2 regions of the Tenacibaculum halocynthiae genome follow, and region 2 is predicted to be linked to the other one. Evidence: riboswitches for the same ligand, from Rfam matches in the RefSeq annotation. Region 2 holds a riboswitch; the other holds the start of a gene.
What was found. Region 2 has a riboswitch for cobalamin ahead of ACKTTQ_RS08105 (TonB-dependent siderophore receptor). Riboswitches for the same ligand answer to the same signal wherever they lie in the genome.
Positions count from the first base shown of each region.

Region 1: linked by a shared signal. The riboswitch ahead of ACKTTQ_RS17570 (TonB-dependent receptor domain-containing protein) and the one ahead of ACKTTQ_RS08105 (TonB-dependent siderophore receptor) in region 2 are both predicted to bind cobalamin.

Region 1 covers NZ_CAZELG010000044.1:11,791-22,493, reverse strand. Annotated here, with positions in the region: gene ACKTTQ_RS17595 (efflux RND transporter periplasmic adaptor subunit) at 1-242, opposite strand, end outside; gene ACKTTQ_RS17590 (ABC transporter permease) at 278-1,495, opposite strand; gene ACKTTQ_RS17585 (ABC transporter permease) at 1,498-2,727, opposite strand; gene ACKTTQ_RS17580 (ABC transporter ATP-binding protein) at 2,730-3,431, opposite strand; gene ACKTTQ_RS17575 (cell surface protein) at 3,688-4,758, opposite strand; gene ACKTTQ_RS17570 (TonB-dependent receptor domain-containing protein) at 4,761-6,632, opposite strand; cobalamin riboswitch at 6,666-6,863, opposite strand; gene ACKTTQ_RS17565 (ABC transporter substrate-binding protein) at 6,891-7,811, opposite strand; gene ACKTTQ_RS17560 (bifunctional adenosylcobinamide kinase/adenosylcobinamide-phosphate guanylyltransferase) at 7,915-8,418, shown strand; gene cobT (nicotinate-nucleotide--dimethylbenzimidazole phosphoribosyltransferase) at 8,424-9,461, shown strand; gene ACKTTQ_RS17550 (adenosylcobinamide-GDP ribazoletransferase) at 9,465-10,232, shown strand; gene cobC (alpha-ribazole phosphatase) at 10,217-10,703, shown strand, end outside.
Region 2 covers NZ_CAZELG010000021.1:231,314-242,016, reverse strand. Annotated here, with positions in the region: gene ACKTTQ_RS08110 (PepSY domain-containing protein) at 1-183, opposite strand, end outside; gene ACKTTQ_RS08105 (TonB-dependent siderophore receptor) at 189-2,480, opposite strand; cobalamin riboswitch at 2,574-2,779, opposite strand; gene ACKTTQ_RS08100 (AAA family ATPase) at 2,791-3,318, opposite strand; gene cbiB (adenosylcobinamide-phosphate synthase CbiB) at 3,311-4,252, opposite strand; gene ACKTTQ_RS08090 (pyridoxal phosphate-dependent aminotransferase) at 4,243-5,250, opposite strand; gene ACKTTQ_RS08085 (cobyric acid synthase) at 5,244-6,707, opposite strand; gene ACKTTQ_RS08080 (hypothetical protein) at 6,853-7,068, opposite strand; gene ACKTTQ_RS08075 (hypothetical protein) at 7,605-9,575, opposite strand; gene ACKTTQ_RS08070 (hypothetical protein) at 9,559-9,906, opposite strand; gene ACKTTQ_RS08065 (hypothetical protein) at 9,935-10,703, opposite strand, start outside.

The DNA.
Region 1 (10,703 bases), on a different contig from region 2:
GTTTTTACAATTGCTCCTTCTTCAACTAAAATTTTATCTACAATACCAGCTATTTGTGGCTTAATTTCAACTTCTTCTAACGGTATTACTTTACCAGTTGCAACACTTTTTTTAACTATTGTAGCTTTAAATGCTTTTTCAGTTTCATACTCAACTGGTGAAGCGCTATTTTTTTTACCAAACCATATTAACACTGCTATCAATGCTAACGCTATTCCGCCAAAAATGATTACTTTTTTCATCTGTTTTTATTTATTCTTATTAATTGATGCTATATTTATTCTTCTCTTAATGCCTCTATTGGCTTAATAACTGTTGCCATATATGCTGGTATAAAACCTATTAATGTTCCTAAGGTTACTAAAACAGCATAAGCAATTAATACAATAGGTATGTTTACTGTTGGATTTGTTAATAAATCCATTTTATCTATCACCATTAAAATTAGTCCTCCAGCAATAATACCCAATGAACCAGCTAATAAGGTTAAGAATACTGATTCTAATATAATTTGTTGTTTAATTTTACCTGGTGTGGCACCTAAAGCCCTTCTTATTCCAATTTCTTTTGTACGCTCTTTAACTGTAATTAATAATATATTTCCAATAGCAAAAACTCCCGCTATTAACGTTGCTATACCAACAAACCAAGTTAAAAATTGCATACCTGTTAAAAAACCTGTCACTTTAGCTATTTCTTTACCTAAATTGAACCCGTTAAAGGCCCTGTTATCATCAGGATGGATTTTATGTAAACTTCTTAATAACACTTTTACATCAGACTCAACCTGCTCAATATCAGACTCTGGCTTACCTGTAACTACCATCCATTCAAATTTGTTCCCTTTATTATATACCAACCTGAATGTACTAAAAGGAATATGAACGTTATTTGTTCCTTCAAATCTACTTGGTTTATATATACCTACTACTTTATAACCTATATCGTTTACTTTTAAATATGAACCTAAAGCTTCTTCATCTTTATCATATAGTTGTTTATATACTTCAGTACTAATAACACAAACTTTTTTGTTTTCATTAATATCATTTTGATTAATGAAACGTCCCTCTGTTAAGTTTTTCTTTTGAATTTTATCTAACAACGGATAATCACCAAAAATAGTAAGGTTAGCAGTTTTTAAACCATAAACAACCATTCCTCCGGTTACATTTCTAGGTACAACAAATTCAATTCCATCAACTTCATTTCTGATTTTTTCTACATCACTTGTTGTTAAAGTAATTTGTCTACCTTCTTGAAAACCTTTAAATGCTTTTGAAGTCCTCCCACCTGACATAAAAACACTATTAGTAGCAAAATCACCAAACATGCTATTAAAACCATTTTCAATTCCTTTAGCAGCTCCTAATAACCCTACTAATAATAGGATTCCCCAAAAAGCACCAAAAATTGTAATTGCTGTTCTTGTTTTATTTTTACGAATACTTTCATAAATTTCTTGCCAGCTGTCTTTATCGAATAAAAATTTCATAATTAATCTGCTCTTAAGGCTACTATTGGTTTAATGTTCGCTGCTTTTTTCGCTGGTAAATAACCAGCTATAACACCTGCTAAAACTAGTGTAATGGTCGCGCCTACAACAACCGGGGTTGAAACTCCTGGGTTTAGAATAAAGTATTTTTCTAAAGTAGGTCCTGATAATTTTAAAATACCTACACCAAACATTAAGCCTATATACCCTGATAATGCTGTAATAAAAATAGCTTCTAACATAATCATAGAAACAATAGATTTAGGAGTTGCTCCAACAGCTTTTCTAATTCCTAATTCTTTAGTACGCTCCTTTACAATGTATACCATAATATTACTAATACCTACAACACCCGCTATTAATGTACCCGAACCAATAATTAAAATTAAAATACCTAAAACAACCATCATTCCTGATACATTCTTGTTACCTTCAGCATAGTTATTTACTCTAATTCCTCTTTGGTCATTAGGTGCTACTTCATGTTTCTTTTTTAAAGCCCTAAGCATACCATTACTAAAAGCAATTGCTTCATCTACACTTAACTTAGGGTCGTACGTCATACCAAATTCACCAATATGGTCATTATTCCCATAAATTTGCTGCATTGTTGTAAACGGTGTATAAATATATCGTTCATCACTGTCTCCTCCTGGATCAGAAAAAACTCCAATTATTTTATACATGATTCCACCTATATTTAAAAGTTTACCATAAGCACTAATTTGACCAAATAAGTCTTTTTCAACCATGCGACCAATAACAACAACTTTAGATCTTTTGTTAATGTCTCTAATATTTAAAAAACGTCCTTCTGTTACTTCAGCAGATTCTAATAAATCATACTTAGGATAAACTCCTCGCATAGTATAATTATCTTCTTCTGTTTTATACACCACCTTTACCCCTCTTTGTATACGTGGACTTATCATTTGAATTTTATCGGAATACTTTTCTTTTAAAAATTCGAAATCATCATTTTTAAATTGAATTCTACGCCCAATTTGATTTCCTTTATAAGCTTTTGTAGTTCTATTTCCCCAAATATAAATTGAGTTGATTGCATCTTTAGCAAACTCATTTTTAAATGTATTTTGAAGTCCGTTTCCAATACCAAAAAGCAAAGTGAAAAGTAAAATAGCAAAAGCAACAGTAAAACCAGACAATGCAGAACGTAATTTATTTTTACTAATACTTTGAAATATTTCTCTCCAACGATCTAAATCAAACATAATTATATTGCTTTGGCTTTATTCTTTACTCCAGTCAATTCATCACTAATAATCACTCCATCTTTTAAGCGAACAACTCTATTCGTTTGTTCTGCTACTTCTTCCTCATGAGTTATCACAAAAACAGTCATCCCTTCATCATTAATTTCTTTTAATAAATCCATTACAGAATCTGTTGTAGTTGAATCTAATGCTCCTGTAGGCTCATCTGCCAATACAACTTTTGGTTTAGTTACTAAAGCTCTAGCAATGGCAACACGTTGTTTTTGTCCTCCTGAAAGTTCATTAGGTAAATGATTTGCCCAATCTTTCAACCCTACTTTATCTAAGTAAGCTAATGCTGTTTCTAATCTTTCTTTTCTCCCCATTCCTTTATAATACAATGGTAAAGCTACATTTTCTAATGCAGTTTTGTAGGATATCAAGTTAAAAGACTGAAAAACAAAACCTAAAAATTTATTACGTAAAACAGCTGCTTTTTTTTCATTCAAATTTTCAATTAATTGTCCATTTAAATAATAGTTTCCTTCATCATGTGTATCAAGTAGTCCTACTATATTCAATAAAGTAGATTTTCCTGATCCTGATGACCCCATAATTGATACAAATTCTCCTTCTTTAATATGTAGGTCTAAGCCTTTTAAAACATGAAGAGACTCTTTACCTATTGGGTAAGACTTATGTAAATTTTCAATTCTTATCATTCGTTAGTTAATTTTTATACTAAAGTAAAAATCGATTAACTATTTATATACTAATTCTCTGTTAAAACGTTAATTACTTTCCTACAAGACGTTTGTTTTAAAATTATGTTACAAAAAAATATAATAATTTTACACAAAAAAAAGTCAGGGCTGAAAACTAACAACTTATATAAAAAACAAAAGCTCACATTTAAGTGAACTTTTGCTACTATAAATGAACTTTATAGATTTAAGGGGAGATATTATTATAAACTTATTAGTTAAAATAAATTTTAGAAGCTCCTAAAGCAACTTCTTTTGTTTCTTTTTTGGTTTTAGTTACTAAGTCATAAACATTCAACTTACTTAATCCAGTAAAACTAGCATCTAATACATATAAATTATTATCCTTTACTGCCAACCCATATAAATAACCAGCATCAGTTGTTATCAGTTTTGCTGTTGGAAGAACTATTGCATTGTCTTCTACTTTATAAATATCTTTACCTAAACTGTAATAAATACTATTGTTACTAACTACCATTTGAGACGGGTGATCTCCTTCTTTAAACGTTAACTCTGATTCCCATCTATTTTCAGTTGTATCAATAAAAGTAATTGCTCCTTTAGTATGACCAGTTACATTCCAACTTGTATCATAAATTGTTTTTCCTTCACATAAAACAACTAATTTACCAGAATTGTTGATATATAGTTCATCCGGCTTGTCTTTAATTGTAATCTCTTTATCTACCTTTTTTGTAGAAATATCTATCACGCTTATTTTGTTATTAGTTCCAAACGCTCCTTTATGTGACACATATAATTTACCATTTTTAGATACTATTCTTTCAGGACCTAAGACAACATCTATTTTACCTTCATTTTGAAATGAAGATAAGTTTACAATAGCAACAAAATCATCATTATCATTATCGGTTGCTCCCCAGTTTGTTACATATCCTTTATCACCTACAATGGTCATATATCTTGGTTTAATTAAACCTGTTGTAATTGTTCCTTCTTTTTCGAAAGTAAAACGATTCACAACAGTAATCGTATTTTGATTATCTGCTATAATATACGCTCTATCTTTATCAAAAGAAATTGATTGAACATATTCTCCTAATTCTACTTTATTTACTTTTTTATAAATAGATTTTTCTACAGTTGAAAGATCATTTGACACATATGAAACCGAGCCTGAAACCGTTGTTGTTCCTTCACCACTCACTAAAATTCCATTCTCATAATCTCCTTTAGGTAAATTCGATTCAGCATCATCACTACATGATGTAAAAAGAATGGTTCCTAAAAATAATACCCCAAATAATTTAGTTATTTTCATTTTTAAAATTTATAATTGATATTTATATTAAAATTTCTTTCTGGCATTGGCCTCCTCGGCAAAACTACATACTTTTTACCAAGTAAATTATTTATTTTAAACCCTAAGGTTAAACTTTTATTTAGTTTCTGAAATACTTTATACTCACCTCCTGTATTTAACAAGAAAAAACTTGGAACATTAAAGTCTTCTGAATTTTCTTCAGTTGTATATATTTTTCCATTAAATAATGATTGAAAAAATAGAGAAGCTTTTTTATAACTAATAGTCAAATTACTATTTAATAAATGCTTAGGAACAAAGGTTAAAAATTTATCTGTTCTTGTATTTTTAGCAAGAGTATAATTATAATTAATACTTGTAACTACTTTATAGTTTTTATAGTCAAGATTATAATTAAAACTTGCCTCAATTCCTTTATTCTTAGTTTTTGATAAATTAATAGGCACCCATACTCCTGGTCTATTAGGATCTCCTGAAGGAGTCCAAACAATTTTATCTTCAGTATTAATATAATATCCGCCTATATCAATAGATAGCTTTTTATTTTTATACCCAACACCAACTTCTCCTTGTAAAGATATTTCTGGTAATAAATCTAAATTACCTTGTCCAGGCCAAAATAAATCATTGTATGTAGGTACTCTATAATTTTTAGATCCATTAACTCTTATATAAAATTTTGAAAACGGTCTTATTTTTAATCCTGCGGAATATACAAATGGAACATTGTAGTCAGAATTGAAGTCTTTTCTTAATTTAATATTAAATGAAATAAGTTTTTTGATGTTTTGGCTATAAATGAAATATTGAGAAAATTGTTTCCTATTTTTTTCTTGAATCATGTCTGTTGAACCAAAGGTAGATTCATATTCAGAAAAAGAAGATACTGTTGCATTTATTTGAGGAAGTTTTAAATCTACTGAATACCCTCCTATAAATCTTCTTGACTTTCCAAAATTAAATTTTTCTGAAAGTTTATTTGAAAAGTATTGATACTTCTGTGTTAAGTAAGCTACTTTTATTTCATGATTTATATTTCGAGATGAAAAACCATAAATCAACATATTTCTATAATTAGTATCCTTATATTTTTCATTTGCTGAACTTGGGTTTGGCAATGTTCCCGAAAAATGACGTTCTCCTAAATAACTCGTACTAAAAAACTTAAGCTCAGAATTATTTTTAAATCGATATCCAAAACCTAAATTTATTCCATAATTCTCATAATTACCATTTGTATTATTAAACTCAGTATTAAAAAACTTAAAATCATTATCAGAGAAATTATGAGATATCCCTAACGAAACAGTGTAATTATTATCAGAAATTTTTGATTTATAGATAGAATTAAATGTAGAATAATTTCCTCCAGAAAAAATAAATTCGTTATTAATTTTAAATGTATCATTATATTGAAGTATATCGTTTAAATGTATTGTCCCGCCTATAGCTCCAGAACCATATTCAATACTTCCTCCCCCACTTCTTATATCAATTGCATCAAATAAATTAACTGTTAATGAATTAAATCCTGTTTGGCCGTTATTAACTGAGTTTATATTTATCCCATTCCAAACTACAGCTGTATTGGAGGCACTTGTTCCTCGAAAACTTACTGAACTAGTTCCTCCTTTACCATACTCTTTTAAGTATATTGATGAATTATACCTAATTAAATCTGTAAATGACCCTAAATTTCTAGTTATAACGGAATCAGAAAGGTTTATTATTTTCTGACCAGCTGAATATTTTTGTAATTTTTTAGTAGAATTAATAATAACTTCGTCTAAACGATTATAAATAGAGTCGTTTTGACTTACACTTATAAGTGTATAAAAAAAGAATGAAAAGGCTATTGTTTTTTTTATCATCTTTACATTAAACTTTTATCCCGAAAGTTTGATTTACATCAATATTATTTGGCAGGTCTCCTGGCTTGCTTATTGTAATTTGTCTTCCCATTTAAAATAAAACAGTGACGTAAAGATTAATTACAATATTATTAGCTTACAGTTGCGGGAACAGCCTCGGTTTTTAACCGAATTCCCTTTTAATTTCCTTTAATTAATTGTTAAAGAAAAACCAAAAATAATGGCAAATGTATTCTATTATTACATACCTACAACAACTTAGCTGTAATAATTTGAAAATTTAACTTTTAACTCATCAGCAATAGTATAATGATTAGGGTGAATCATTTGGGCCAAACACTCTATACCATCTACTAAAGTACTTGCTGATGATTGAGTAAACATAGCAAAATCAGCAATGTATACCTTTTTATTTTTCACTGCTCTTAAAGTATTCCATTCTTTTTTATCTTCTAAAAACTTCATATCTTCAAGAGTTCTTTTTATTCCATAACCACAAGGTGCTATAATTAACACTTCAGGATTATACTTAACAATTTTATCCCAAGAAATAACTATACTATCTCCAGATGGATGTGATAATAAATCTACCCCTCCAGCATATCCTATTTGATGAGGAATCCAGTGTCCGCAATTAAACAAAGGGTCAATCCATTCTAATAATAATACACTTTTAGATTGTATTTTATGTATCCTTTGAATATCTACAATATTATATATTCTTTCTTTTAATCCGTTTACATAATTAATTCCAATACTTTCTTGGTTCATTTCTCTTGCAATAGTCAAAGCATTATTAAAAACATCTTCTAAAGAGTTTGGTGTTATTGAAACTAATTTTGGGTGCTTCGCTAACTTGTAAGCTGATTTTGCAACAGATTCTGTATCTATTTGACAAACATCACATACATCTTGCGTAAAAATAAGGTCAGGCGATATACTCTTAAGAATAGGTTCATCTACATAGTACAAAGTACCTCCTTCAGCTTTAGTTCTTGAAAAAATATCAGTTATTTCTTTACTGGTTAATTCCTTTCCTTCTAATTTATATCGAACAGCAACTTCTTTTTCTTTTAATGCTATTTTAGGGCATTCAAAAGTTATTCCATTTAAATAATTTTGCAAACCCATGTCGTAAATCATTTGGGTTACAGCTGGCATAAAAGAGGATACAATCATTTGTTTGTTTTATCTAAAAAAAACAAAAGTAAATAGTAATTTACTTTAATCTTCGTTTTATTAAAAATCTTTGCAATATTTGTCTTCTCTATTTAACATATCTATGATTTACTATATAACAGGAGGTGAACGTTCAGGAAAAAGCAGTTATGCTCAAAAACTTGCTGAATCTTTATCTGATACTCCAATATACCTTGCAACCTCTCGTATTTGGGATGATAATTTTAAAGAACGCGTTGAAAGACACATTTCTGACAGAGATGATCGTTGGACAACTATTGAAGAAGAAAAATTAATTAGTACCTTTATTTCTGAAAAACAAACTGTAGTTATAGATTGTGTTACTTTATGGCTTACCAATTTTTATCTAGATACAAAAAACGATGTGCAGTTAAGTTTAGAATTAGCAAAAAAAGAAATAGATAAGTTAGCTCAAATAGATGCTAACATTATTATCATTTCTAATGAAATAGGCATGGGACTGCATGCTCAAACTGAAGTAGGTAGAAAATTTACTGAATTACAAGGTTGGACCAACCAATACATTTCAAAACATGCTAATAAAGCTATTTTTATGGTTTCTGGACTACCTTTAACGTTAAAATAAACTCAATGAATACAATAATACCCAATCTTTCTAAAAAATTACAAAATACCATTCAAGAAGAAATAGATTATAAAACAAAACCAATTGGAGCATTAGGAGTATTAGAAACCATAGCTTTACAAATAGGGTTAATTCAAGATACTTCAACTCCAACTCTATCAAAACCTACTATTATGGTTTTTGCGGGTGATCATGGTATAGCAAAAACAAACAAGGTGAGTCCATACCCCCAAGAAGTAACACAACAAATGGTTTTAAATTTTTTAAATGGAGGGGCAGCTATCAATGTTTTTTGTAAACAAAATTCTATTAATTTAAAAATTATTGACGCAGGTGTTAATGCCGATTTTGAATCTAACTCTGAATTAATCAACGCTAAAATAGCTAAAGGAACAGCTGACTATAGTTTAAAAAAAGCCATTTCATTACAAGAATGTGAATTAGCGTTTACTAAAGGAAAAAAACTTGTAAGAAAAATATACAGTGAAGGTTGTAATATTGTAGGTTTTGGAGAAATGGGAATTGGAAACACTTCTTCAGCATCGCTTTTAATGAGTTATTTCACAAATACACCTATAGAACAATGTGTTGGTAGAGGTACTGGAGTAAATGATGAAGGTTTAAAAACTAAAATAAATACATTAAAAGAAGTATATGATTTTCATAAAAACTCACTAAATACTCCCATTGATGCTTTAATTTCTTTTGGTGGGTTTGAAATTGTTATGATGTGTGGAGCCATGTTAGAGGCAGCTTCATTAAAAATGACAATACTAATTGATGGTTTTATTGTTACTTCTGCTTTATTAGCTGCGAATGCACTTAATTCAAATATTTTAGATTATTGTATTTTTTGTCATACATCTGGAGAGCAAGGCCATACAAAAATGTTAAATTATCTAAACGCTACACCTCTAATTAATTTAGGCTTACGATTAGGTGAAGGAACTGGATGTGCTGTTGCTTTTCCCATAATTAAATCTAGTGTAAACTTTTTAAATGAAATGGCTACTTTTAAAAGTGCAAACGTTTCTGAAGCTTAAAACATGAAAAATCAAATTCATTACTTTTTAACAGCTGTACTATTTTTCACTAGAATACCTTGCCCTAAGTGGGTTGATCACTCTCCTGAAATATTAAATAAAAGTAGTAGATACTTTTCTTTAGTAGGAATATTAGTTGGCTCAATAGCTTCCTTATCATATTTTATTACTTCTTTTCTTTTTACTCAGGATATTGCTATCATACTAAGTATGATAACATCTATTTGGATTACAGGTGCTTTTCATGAAGATGGGTTTGCAGATGTATGTGATGGTTTTGGAGGTGGGTGGACTAAGGAAAGAATATTAATGATTATGAAAGATTCTAGACTAGGAACTTTTGGAGTAAGTGGTTTAATATTTATTTTAGCTTTAAAATTTCTAGCTTTATATCATTTACAAGACCTATCAATTAACCTTATTATTGTTATTATTTCTGGACATAGTATTAGTCGATTTATAGCTACTTTATTACTCTATACTCACGAATATGTTAGAGATATTGATAGTTCTAAAGTAAAACCAACTACCCAACAAATGAGTACCAAATCACTAATCATATCAGGTGTATTTGGTGTACTCCCTTTACTTTTTTTTCAAAAAAATATAATCTTTTTAGCCTTACTTCCATTGTTAGTTACTTTTCTTTACATGGGACATTTTTTTAAAAAATGGATTGGCGGACAAACTGGAGATTGTGCTGGTGCCTTACAACAAGTTTCTGAAGTTATTTTTTATTTATCTATTTTAAGTTTATGGAAATTATTTTAATAAGGCATACTACACCTGATATAGTAAAAGGTATTTGTTATGGTCAATCAGATATTAACATTAGAGATTCTTTTTTAGAAGAAATTAAGCCTATTTTAAAAGAAATACCTGTGAACAATGAAAATGTAACTTTTTATAGTAGTCCATTAAAACGTTGTGCAATTTTAGCAAAAGAATTAACTACAAAAATTACTTTTGACAATCGATTAAAAGAATTGAACTTTGGTGATTGGGAACTAAAAAAATGGGATGAAATTAATAGAGTGGATTTAGATATTTGGATGAACGATTTCGTTAATGTTCCAACAAAAAATGGAGAATCATATATTGATTTACATCAAAGAACTACATCTTTTTTAAAAGAACTGAAACAAAATAAAACAAAAAAGGCTATAATAGTTACTCATGCTGGAGTGATTAGAAGTATTTGGTCATATATAAACAATATACCATTAGAAAAATCCTTTGATT
Region 2 (10,703 bases):
AGCAGTAGGAGGTAGAATTTTTTTAGAAGCTAAGCTAGTTTCTTTTTTACGATGTATTTTCTCTTCTTTACCTAAAAAAGGAAAACTTTTATACATCATTACAAACCCTGAAAGAAACCAAACAAGGAATAGCATAAAAAATAAAGTGCCTAAATAATGATGTATAGTTATAAGTTTTTTCAAGAGGGTTAAAATTTATAGCTTAGATTAAGTCTAAAGTTTCTTTCTGCTCCAGAGAAGAATTGATACTCATAAATAGCATCAGTAAAATATAATTTGTTGGTAATGTTATTTATATTTAAGCCTATTCTAACATTGTTTTTTTGATAATAAATGGCACCATCAAGAAGAGCATATGAAGGCAGTTTGTATAAATTATTAGAGTTTGTAAAATTATCACTCGTATAATTACCACCAATACCAAAGCCTAGCCCATTTTTTAGCTCATAGTTAAGCCACATATTTGCTAAATGTTTTGGTGCAAAAGGTAGTGCATTACCTTCTTTTTTTGTTTGTGAATCACTTGCATCATAAGCACGTATTTTAGCTTCTGTAAAAGCGTATCCAGCTTTAATGTATATGTTTTTAAGTGGTGTATATTCTATATCTAATTCTATTCCTTTAGAATCAGCCTCTCCAATTTGACGGTATTCATTAACTTTATTTCGTTCTACTATATTATGCTTTAAAATGTAAAAACTAGAAAGGGTAATGTTTAGCTTATTCAGTTTTTCAAATTTAATACCTCCTTCTAATTGATAGCCTTCTTCCGGATCAAAAATTTGACTACTTGGTGATATTGTTCTAGAAGGTTTAAAGTAGTTAGAATATGAAGAGAAAATACTAAAGTTTTTAGAAGGTTGGTACACTAAACCAGCTCTATAACTTAAAGCAGTTGAAGGAATTTTTGTTTCTTTACCAGCTTCAATAAGTGATCTATCTGCATTAATTTTATCAGTAGCATAGCTTCCTTCAAAAATATCATAACGTATACCAATTAAAACTTTAAGTTGATTAGAGATATCTGACCAGTTTTGCCAATAAAATCCACTATTAAATTCATCTCTTATTTGTACTCTTTCATCAACAGCTTCTATGTGTCCTTGGTTTAAAATCGGATCTATTACTGAAATAGTAGTTTTTACACCAGGACCAATTACGCTTCCTCTAAATGATTTTCTGTCTAAAAAAGTTATAGAATTACCAAAAATAGATTTGTGCTTTATTTTACCTGTGTTAAATTGATAACTTACATCTAATTGATTCTGAATTGTATTTGTTGTATGGTTAAAGTAAAAAGGAAACCCTCTAGTTATCGAATCTTTAGCAGTATTAAAATAAAGCCATTCTGTAGATAGGTAATTGATATCATCATCAGACCACGATAAATTATTACTTAATTTTACCTTATCATTAAATTTATGCTTGTATTTAATCTGTAAATCAAAACGTTTGTGCTTTAAATAATCTTGAGGATCGTTATACCTTGTTTTCGGATCCATTCCTGCAACAATATCTCCATTTTCATCAACTGGAATACCTGTGTCGGTATCATATATATCATTATTGGTTTGGAACGATACTTCTAAAATATCTTTTTTAGTAGGCGTATAGTTAAGTGAAAAAGAAGCATTATTAGTGTTCACCCGATAATCTCTCCAGCCATTTGACTTAGTAAGCCCAAAATCTACCCTATATTTTAATTTTTTATTTATTGGACCTCCGATACCTGCAGACATTTCATAGGTGTCAAAAGAACCATAAGTAGCACTAAACTCGCCAGTAAAAGTAGAGGTAGGTTTTTTTCGCACTATATTTATAATACCACCCAAAGCAGAATGTCCAAACATAACACCAGCAGGGCCTTTAAGTACTTCAATATGGCTAACATTTGCTAAGTTGGTACTAGGCGCACTTGTTGAAAGGTTATGACGCTCGTCTCTTACTCCATCATTTAAGAGTACGAAATTATTAAATCCTCTAATTCTAAATGTTTGAAAACCACCATACCTGTTTATTGGTCTAACTCCTGTAGCACTTTTAACAGCACTCCCTAAATCATTTGAATTTCTAAGTTTTAATATTTTCGAACTTACATTATTTGTAGTTAGTGGTGCATCTAAGTTTTTTATCTGAAGTTTATTTAACTCAACACTTTTTCTGCTGTTAGCAGAAATATCTATTGCTTTTAATTCAAAAGATGTTGGTTGTAAATAAATGATAGTAGGTAAGTCTTTAAACAGAAAATTAACTGATTTATACCCTATGTACGAAATGTTAATAGTATCGTTCGGTTTCCCAACAATATTAAAAAAACCTTTATTATTTGATGTTGTTCCTTTTTTAGTATTATTATTTACAATAGAAGAAAATTGAATAGGATGCTTGTTTACTTTATTTAAAAGTTGAACAGATTTTGTTTTTTGAGCAATCAATAAATTGCTGCTAAGTAGAAAAAAGAAAACTAATTTTAATTTCATTAAGTTTTATTTGCTCAGAAATTAAAATATAAGAGTAAGAAGCCTACAAAAAATAGGCCATCGAACACGTTAACTTTTATTCCCGAAAGTTTAAATTATGTTTTGATTTAGGCAGGTCTCCTGACTTAGCTTAGCGTTCATTTACCTTCCCATAGTTTTACCTACAGTGGTTTTTGTTAATGAAGCCTTTAATAAGCTTTACAGTTGCGGGAACAGTTTTGGATTTGCACCAAATTCCCTTTTAATTCTTATTCAAAAATTTTATGAAAGAATAAGAAACCAAAAATCGAAGCGAATATATAGTATTTTATTATACGATAGTTTCTAAAACCAGTTTTTTTCTTGTAGTAACAGAAGTTTTAGGAAGCATTATAATTTCAAATCCTTTTTTGGTATACTGTTCTAGTAGTGCTTTTTCTAGGGTTAAACAATACTCAAATTCTTGTAATCTTTGTGCATCTTTACAGTAAATATCAAACCAAGTTGGTGCAAAAAAAACAGTTGTGTGGTAGTTTTTTTTATAAGGAAAATTTCGTAAGTAATTAGGAATTGGTTTATTTGCTACCGTTAAATAGGCTTCTAAATCTAATAAAGACCGATCACAAATTAGCGTGTTTGAATTTAATAATTCTTTAGTTGTTAATTCGAAAACAAGATCAGTAAATCGGTGGATGTCTTCCCATGGCATTCCGTTTCTATTATTTTTTTGCTCATCAATAATAACTCTTCTAGAAACTTCATCCATGCAAGGAACTGTATCTTTTAAAAGATTTATTAAAGTGGTTTTTCCAGTGCCTGGAGCCCCAGTAATGATATGTTTTTTAGGTAGGTTATACATGTTGAAAAAATACGAGTAATCCTATTATAATTGCAATAAAAAGAATACTTGAGCTATAGTTAATGGTAGCAACTCTTTTAATTTCATCATGTTCTATATTCCTGTTATTGTTTCCTATAAAAGGTTTATCAACTAATTTTCCATGATAATAATTAGGACCACCAAATTGACAATTTAAAATAAATGCTAAAGAGGCTTCTGGGTATCCAGCATTAGGACTACTATGTTTTTTTCCTTCTTTGAAAACAAAAGAAATTCCATGTATTTTAAACTGAACAAGTAACATTAATAGTGCAGTAATTCTTGATGGAATATAGTTAGCAACATCATCTAGTTTTGCAGCAAACCGACCAAATAATAGATATCGATCATTTTTATACCCAATCATAGAGTCGAAGGTGTTAATCATTTTATACGCCATAGCACCAGGAACTCCTAATACTAAAAAATAAAAAAGTGGAGCAATGACACCGTCACTTAAATTTTCAGACATGGTTTCAAAAGTAGCGATTCTAATTTGCTGTTCATTTAAATTATTTGTTTCACGACCAACAATCCACGATAAACGTTTACGCCCAGCTTCTAATCCTTCGTTTTTAAGTGTATTAAAAACAGCATAGCCTTCTTTTACCAATGTTTTGTTGGCTAGGCAGTAAAACAACATTACAACCGAAAACACAGTGGCTATACTTTTAAAATTACATGCATGCAGCCACTTTATAATTAAATACGGTACCGTAAAAGAAATACTAACTAAAGTGATGGTTAAAAAGGCTCCTTTTAAAAGTTGGTGCTTATTTTTATTAAGCCATTTCTCACCCAAAGAAATACTATTACCAAATAGTATAATAAGGTGCGGTAGTTTTTTAGGATCTCCTAAAAGTAAATCCAAACCAAATGCAATAACTAGTATGTAAATTGAAGTTAAATCCATTCTTTTAATGCTTGAATAAGTAGCTGATTAGCGGCTTTATTTTGTGTTGAAAGACGAATGTGTTCTCCTTCTAAATTGTTGAAGTTTGTGGCGTCTCTAATCAAAATTTGATGCTTTTCTATTAAATACTCTTTTAACTCTTTTGCCGGTCTATTCAGTAATTCAACTAAAAAATAAGAAGTATTACTTTCACAAACTTTTATACCTTTTATTCGTTTAAGCTCTTTCTTAAAAACAGTAGTTTCTTCTAACAATTCAGAGGCATTGAATTGAAGTGTTTTATAATTGTTAAAAATGAATTCCCCCGCTTTTATAGCTAACGTATTTACACTCCAAGGCATCTTTAGTGCTAATAGTGTACTAATGTTTGAGGGGTTTGAAATGATATAGCCTAATCGTAATCCAGGAATCGTAAATGTTTTTGTTAATGACCGAACGACAATTAAATTTGCATGCTTAGTAGTTAATGAAGAAACAGACTCTAAGTTATCTGTAAATTCAATATACGCTTCATCAATTACAAATGTAGTTGCTGGTTTTTGCTTAAAAAGAAGTTCCAGTTCCTTTTTAGAAAAAGAAGTTCCAGTTGGGTTGTTAGGATTGCATATAAACAGTAGATCTACGTTCGTATCTTTTATTGCTGCTCTAGAAATTAACTGGTAGTCCAACTTAAAAATACTACAAGCATCTTCGTATTCAGCAAAAGTAGGTGCTACAATAGCTGCTTTTTTTGCTGAAAATAACTGCGCTATTAAATAAAAGGCTTCTGTTGCTCCGTTGGTAAACAAAAATTGATTGCTATGAAGTTGAAACTTTTTTGCTGCTAAGTCATTCAACTCATTGGCAATAGGAGAGGGGTAGCTTTGAATCTCTTTAATATTTTTTGAAATTTCATCAAGTAACGATTCTGGGCATCCTTTATAATACACATTTGAACTAAAGTTGTGCTTAATTTCTCCTTCTATCAAATGAAGGTCATCACCATGGCCGTTTAACATTCTTGTGCGCTATTTTTTACGATGGTTTCCATGTCTAAATTTTCATCAATCCAATCAGCTAATTTATCAAATTGTGCCGATTTAAAAACTTTATAATTGATAGCCTCAGCATTTGGGTATTTTACTTGTAGTAGTTCTGTTACAATTTCTTGATTGTCAAAAATACCGTGCAAGTAGGTTCCCCAACTTTTATTTCCATCAAAATAGCCCTCTTCTTTATTATTAATACGATTTAAATGCTTGTTTTTAGGTACAATCGTTTCTCCCATATGAATTTCATAACCTTCACAAAGTTGTTTAAAGTTTTTAAACTGAAAATTACGCTGTATCGTTTGTTTCGTTTTTGTTAGGGTGGTTTCAATATCAAACAATCCTAATCCTTCTTCTTGTAAATTATTACTTTCTACTGAAAAAGGATCTTTTACAGTGTTTCCTAACATTTGATAGCCTCCACAAATCCCAATAACAGGAATGTGTGCATATTGCTTTTTGATAATGGTATCCAAACCGTCTTTTTTTAAGGCTATTAAATCTTCAATCGTATTTTTTGTACCCGGAATAATCAGTACATCTGCTTTGTTTAGTTCTTCCGAATTTCTAGTGAAATATAAATTGATTAACGGTTCTTGTTCTAACGATTGAAAATCGGTGTAGTTAGACATGTAATGTAGTTTCACTACGGCTACGTTTAATTTGTTTTCAATCGCCGTTGTTGCTCTTTGGTTTAAAGCAACTGAATCTTCTTCTTCAATTACAATATCTTTTGCATAGGGTAAAACACCCAAAACAGGAATCTTAGTGAGCTCCTCTAGTTTCTTTTTTCCATCAATAAATAAAGCAGTATCTCCTCTAAATTTATTAATAATAATACCTTTTACTAATTTACGTTCCCACTCTTCTAACAATTCAATAGTACCATACACGCTACCAAATACGCCTCCTTTATCAATATCTGCTACTAAATATACGCAGGCATTAGCTGCAGCAGCCATTCGCATGTTTACAATGTCTCTATGTTTTAAGTTTAGTTCACTAATACTTCCAGCACCTTCCATTACAATAGGATTCTGTTTTGAAGCTAGTTGATGAAACGATTTTTTAGCTTCTTCAAATAGGTGTTTTTTATTGTCTCCTAAAAAATATTCCTTGGCAGTTTGGTCGCCAATTGGTTTTCCATGTAATACAATTTGCGATTTATTTACCGATGAGGGTTTTAATAAAATAGGGTTCATTGCTACCGTTGGCGGAATACCACATGCTTCTGCTTGCACGGCCTGCGCTCTTCCAATTTCTAAATTATCAGGGGTAGAAAAACTATTTAATGACATGTTCTGGGCTTTAAACGGAGCAGGTGTATATCCTTTTTGTTTAAGCCATCTACAAATACCTGTTGTTATCCAGCTCTTTCCAACATCTGATCCAGTGCCAACCAACATGATAGGTTGTAGTTTTTGCATTTTAATTTTATTTTTTAGAAAAACAAAAATATTGAATTATATAGTTTGTCTAGGGGAATTGCTGTTTTTTATTATTGGTGGTGGATAGTCTTGTGGAGACGTTGCACTGCAACGTCTGTACTTAATGCAGATATTATTTTCTAAGCTATTCAAAAAATGTATCCTCATCCCATTTTGAAGGATTATTGGCTATATAATTTTGAATGTTGTCAAATGCTTTTGCATTTCTAATAATATGATCATGAAATAGTGATTGCCATGCAAAATTGGTGTCTATTTTTCGGGCATTTTTGGTTACTACAGATTTATAGGATCTTATAATGGTTGAAATTGAGCCTGCTTTCGGGGCAATTTTTGACATCTGTTGGTTTTTAGTGGAGATCTTGTCCTGCATTGTGGAGACGTTGCATTGCAGTCTCTTTGCTTTGTCATTGGTTGTGGAGCTGTTGTCCTGTATTGTGGAGACGTTGCACTGCAACGTCTTTACTTGTGAAGTAGGCTTATCTATTATCAAGATACCATGCACATGATTGGGCATTATTACAAAGTTGCCTAAAGTAACAAAGGGAAAGTGTTCGGGTATTTCCATCCAATAGGTTTCTGCTAGTTTTCCTGTTTCGGTAAGCTGCATCTCTTTGTTTTTTATTTCACCAAAATAATGTTCTCGGTTTTTGGTACAAATGGTTATAAAATAAGCACCATTGCTAGCATAATCCCAATTTTGTAATCGGGTAGAGGAGATGCGGTATTTATTTTTGAATTTGTCCATTTTTATGGTTGTTGTTTTGGATGGTATTGGTGGAGACTGATATTGGTGGAGAGGCGATTAATCGCCTCTCTACCACCAAATCATTTTCTCTTTAATTCATCTAATGTTTTATTATTTTATCTTTCCATTTATTCGTAATTTTCTCTTTGTATTTTTTCTTGCTCTATGTTTTTAACCAAAACTTCTTTCATATTAAATGCAAATTCTTGTACTTCCTTTATTTTGTGCTTTTCAAGCTCCTCAATTAATTGTTTTCTTTTTTTATATAAATTTTCAGCTGAAATACCAATTATGCTATAGTTTATAAACTTACTATGTAAATTTTCAAGAAACTTATTTGTATTTCCTTTTTCATCTATTAGCTTTTTAGCATAAATATCCCATGATAAACTTCCGTTTTCGCTCTCATCAAATACTTCCATGTATTTTATCGCTATTGAAGTATGCTTATCATCTTTTAGAGCCCAAAGATAAAGTTGTTCATTCTTAAAAGTTATCCTATCAAGAAAAGTTCGTAATCCAAAGCTAGTTATAGAGTTATCAATCAAAAACTCTCCTATAATTGGCCAAGTTATGTTCCAATATTTATCTAAGAGTGAATAAAGTAGATTATTCAGAAACCCTTCATCATTAAACGAATAATCCTGGTACTTTTCTAATACCTTTTTAGTAATGAAGTCTATTTTATCTTCATCTGCATTATCGTTTAAAGATTTTAAAATTAAATCTTCAATATGTAAACTAGAGTTTATAGATGATTTAAAATCAAATATGTTATCCTGATATAATAAATTATTAATTATATCTTTTAAATCATTCCACCTATCTTCTTTTCTTAAAAGCTCCCAAATCAACTGTAGAGCAAAAGATTGGTTTATTTCCTTTACCCAGTTTATGAACTCTTTAAATTCTCCATTAGTTAAATTTGAATAGTCCAAATATTCAATGTTAAACAAATATCTATCGCTTTTATGTAATATTGGTTTTATTTTTTCTAAATCAGAATACGTAAGTATTTTGATATATTTAGTAGCTAATAGACTAAAAAAACTGGTTGTATCGTATTTTAATAATAAATCAATAGCTAATCTTGTAATTTCATCATTATTACAACCACTTATAATTCCATTAAGAAAAATTCCGTTTTGCTGTTCACTTTTAATTTTACTTAAAGTAATTACTATTCTAACTATATTTAATTTAATAAATGGTTTGACGTACAACTTTGCTAGCTCTTCGGCAAAAAGGAAAGTTTGCTTTTGCTCTCCACTTAATAATAAATCTAAATGTTTTAACCAAGTGTGGTTTTTATCTTCAAAATACTTCCTTGCTAATTCCTTTGCTTTTTCGCCAGAAAGATTGATATATCTACCTTTCTCATTTTTTTCATTAACCCAAGGAGCATTTATTACTATGGTTTCAAGCTCTTCTTTTATTGTATTAGGGATATACTTCTCTAAAATTTCATTGATAGTCGTATTTTTCTCAACACTAAGGTCAAACTTCTTAGATTTTAATTCTAACAAAGGTGTTCTTATTTCTTGAGACAAAGCACTTTCTTTTTCAGAAATTTCTTTTACAAAAGCCATTATGCCATTAAAATCACCATATAAAGCTTGATCCATTAGCCTAAAAACTAAAGCCTTTTTTGCTAACTCAGAATAATCATTTTCATAGTCTAGAGCTATTGCTTTTAGTTTAGTTATTACTTTCTTAAAATAATCTAATTCCTCTTTTTTTGAAGGTTTAAATTGTTTTTCTATATAATCAATATCTCCTGAATGAATATTACCAGAATAGGCATGACTTTTTAATGCTCTTTGATATGCTGAAATTACTAGCAGGTTTATTCCTGTAAAGTCTTCAATATCTTGTAATATTTGTAATCTATAGTTATAATTCAAACAGGTCTCTCCTAATCTAGATTGAAAAACATGATTAAAAGCATTGTACGCTTTTTGCTTTAGTTGATTTTCTTTATTTGCAATTTTAAAAAGTAACTTTATCGCAGAAGTTGCTGTTGTTTCATAGTAACATAATTTTTGAAGAGTTTCGATAGTATACCAATCAAATTCCTCAATGTTAAATACCTCTGTCATTACTTTCTACTTTTTTAGTTAATTTATCTAATGCTATATCGTGGTATTCATCTGCTAATAAGTTTAAAAAATGACCTCCTTTTTCTGAGTCTATAAAATCATGTTGATTTAACAAGCCCTCGTCGTTATTTAGGTTTTCTATCAATTGAGGATGTTGTCTCAAAATTTTAAGAAAAGTTTGTTTAAAGCGAGGCCATAAATTGTTTTTTCCTACACCAATAACAACAGCTTCTATATTATCTATTGACTGTTCTATCCCATATTCCTTTAGCTCATCTTCATACCTATTCAGTGTTATAAAATTTCCTTTAGGTTTTATAAACCTTTTCAATTCTAAAAACTCTTTTAACTTAATAACTTCATTCACTACAATCAATAAAAACTTCTCTAATAAAATTTATTTCCTTTTTATAGATTCCTGTAACTCCAATTTGTTTAAAAAACGCTAGAGCAAATAAAAATTTCAGCGCACCTTTTTCTATCCAATATTCCCCTAATAACAATTTCAAATATTCAATATTAGATACATCAATATTTTCTTTACCAATACCATCAAATATTCGATCTATAAACTCATCTAAATTAGAATCAAAATATTCTATTATTTCTGATACTTTCTCTGTTCCAAATTTTTCCTTTATTATTTCCTCAAATACTTCAATAGTAATCTTTTCTTCAATAAATATATTCGCATTGTCAGTTTGTTGTACATCTTCAACTGAGGCAATAGTAATAATTTTAACATTTGTTCTTTTAAATTTATCTATTAGTTTTGAATGATTTAAATAAGAGCAATTGTCTGCTATGAATATTTTATGTTGATTTAAATTTTTCAACTCGGTCAGTTGTATTGATATATCTCCTGCGGTAGCTCCTTCATAATCATGATAAATTATTTGTTCAGCTAAAGAATCATAGCGCATTTCTTCATGCTCTTGTAAAGCTTCAAGAACAAACCTTGTTTTTCCGCTACCTTTTTTCCCGGTTAATCTTATTTTATTTTTAGTCTTTAATAATTCTCTAAACTCCTTAATTTTCGTTTTTAACGAGACCGTTATTTTATAAGGATATATATGATCTTTTCTCCATTGAGAATAGATTATAAAAGGTCTCCAATATTTTATTTGA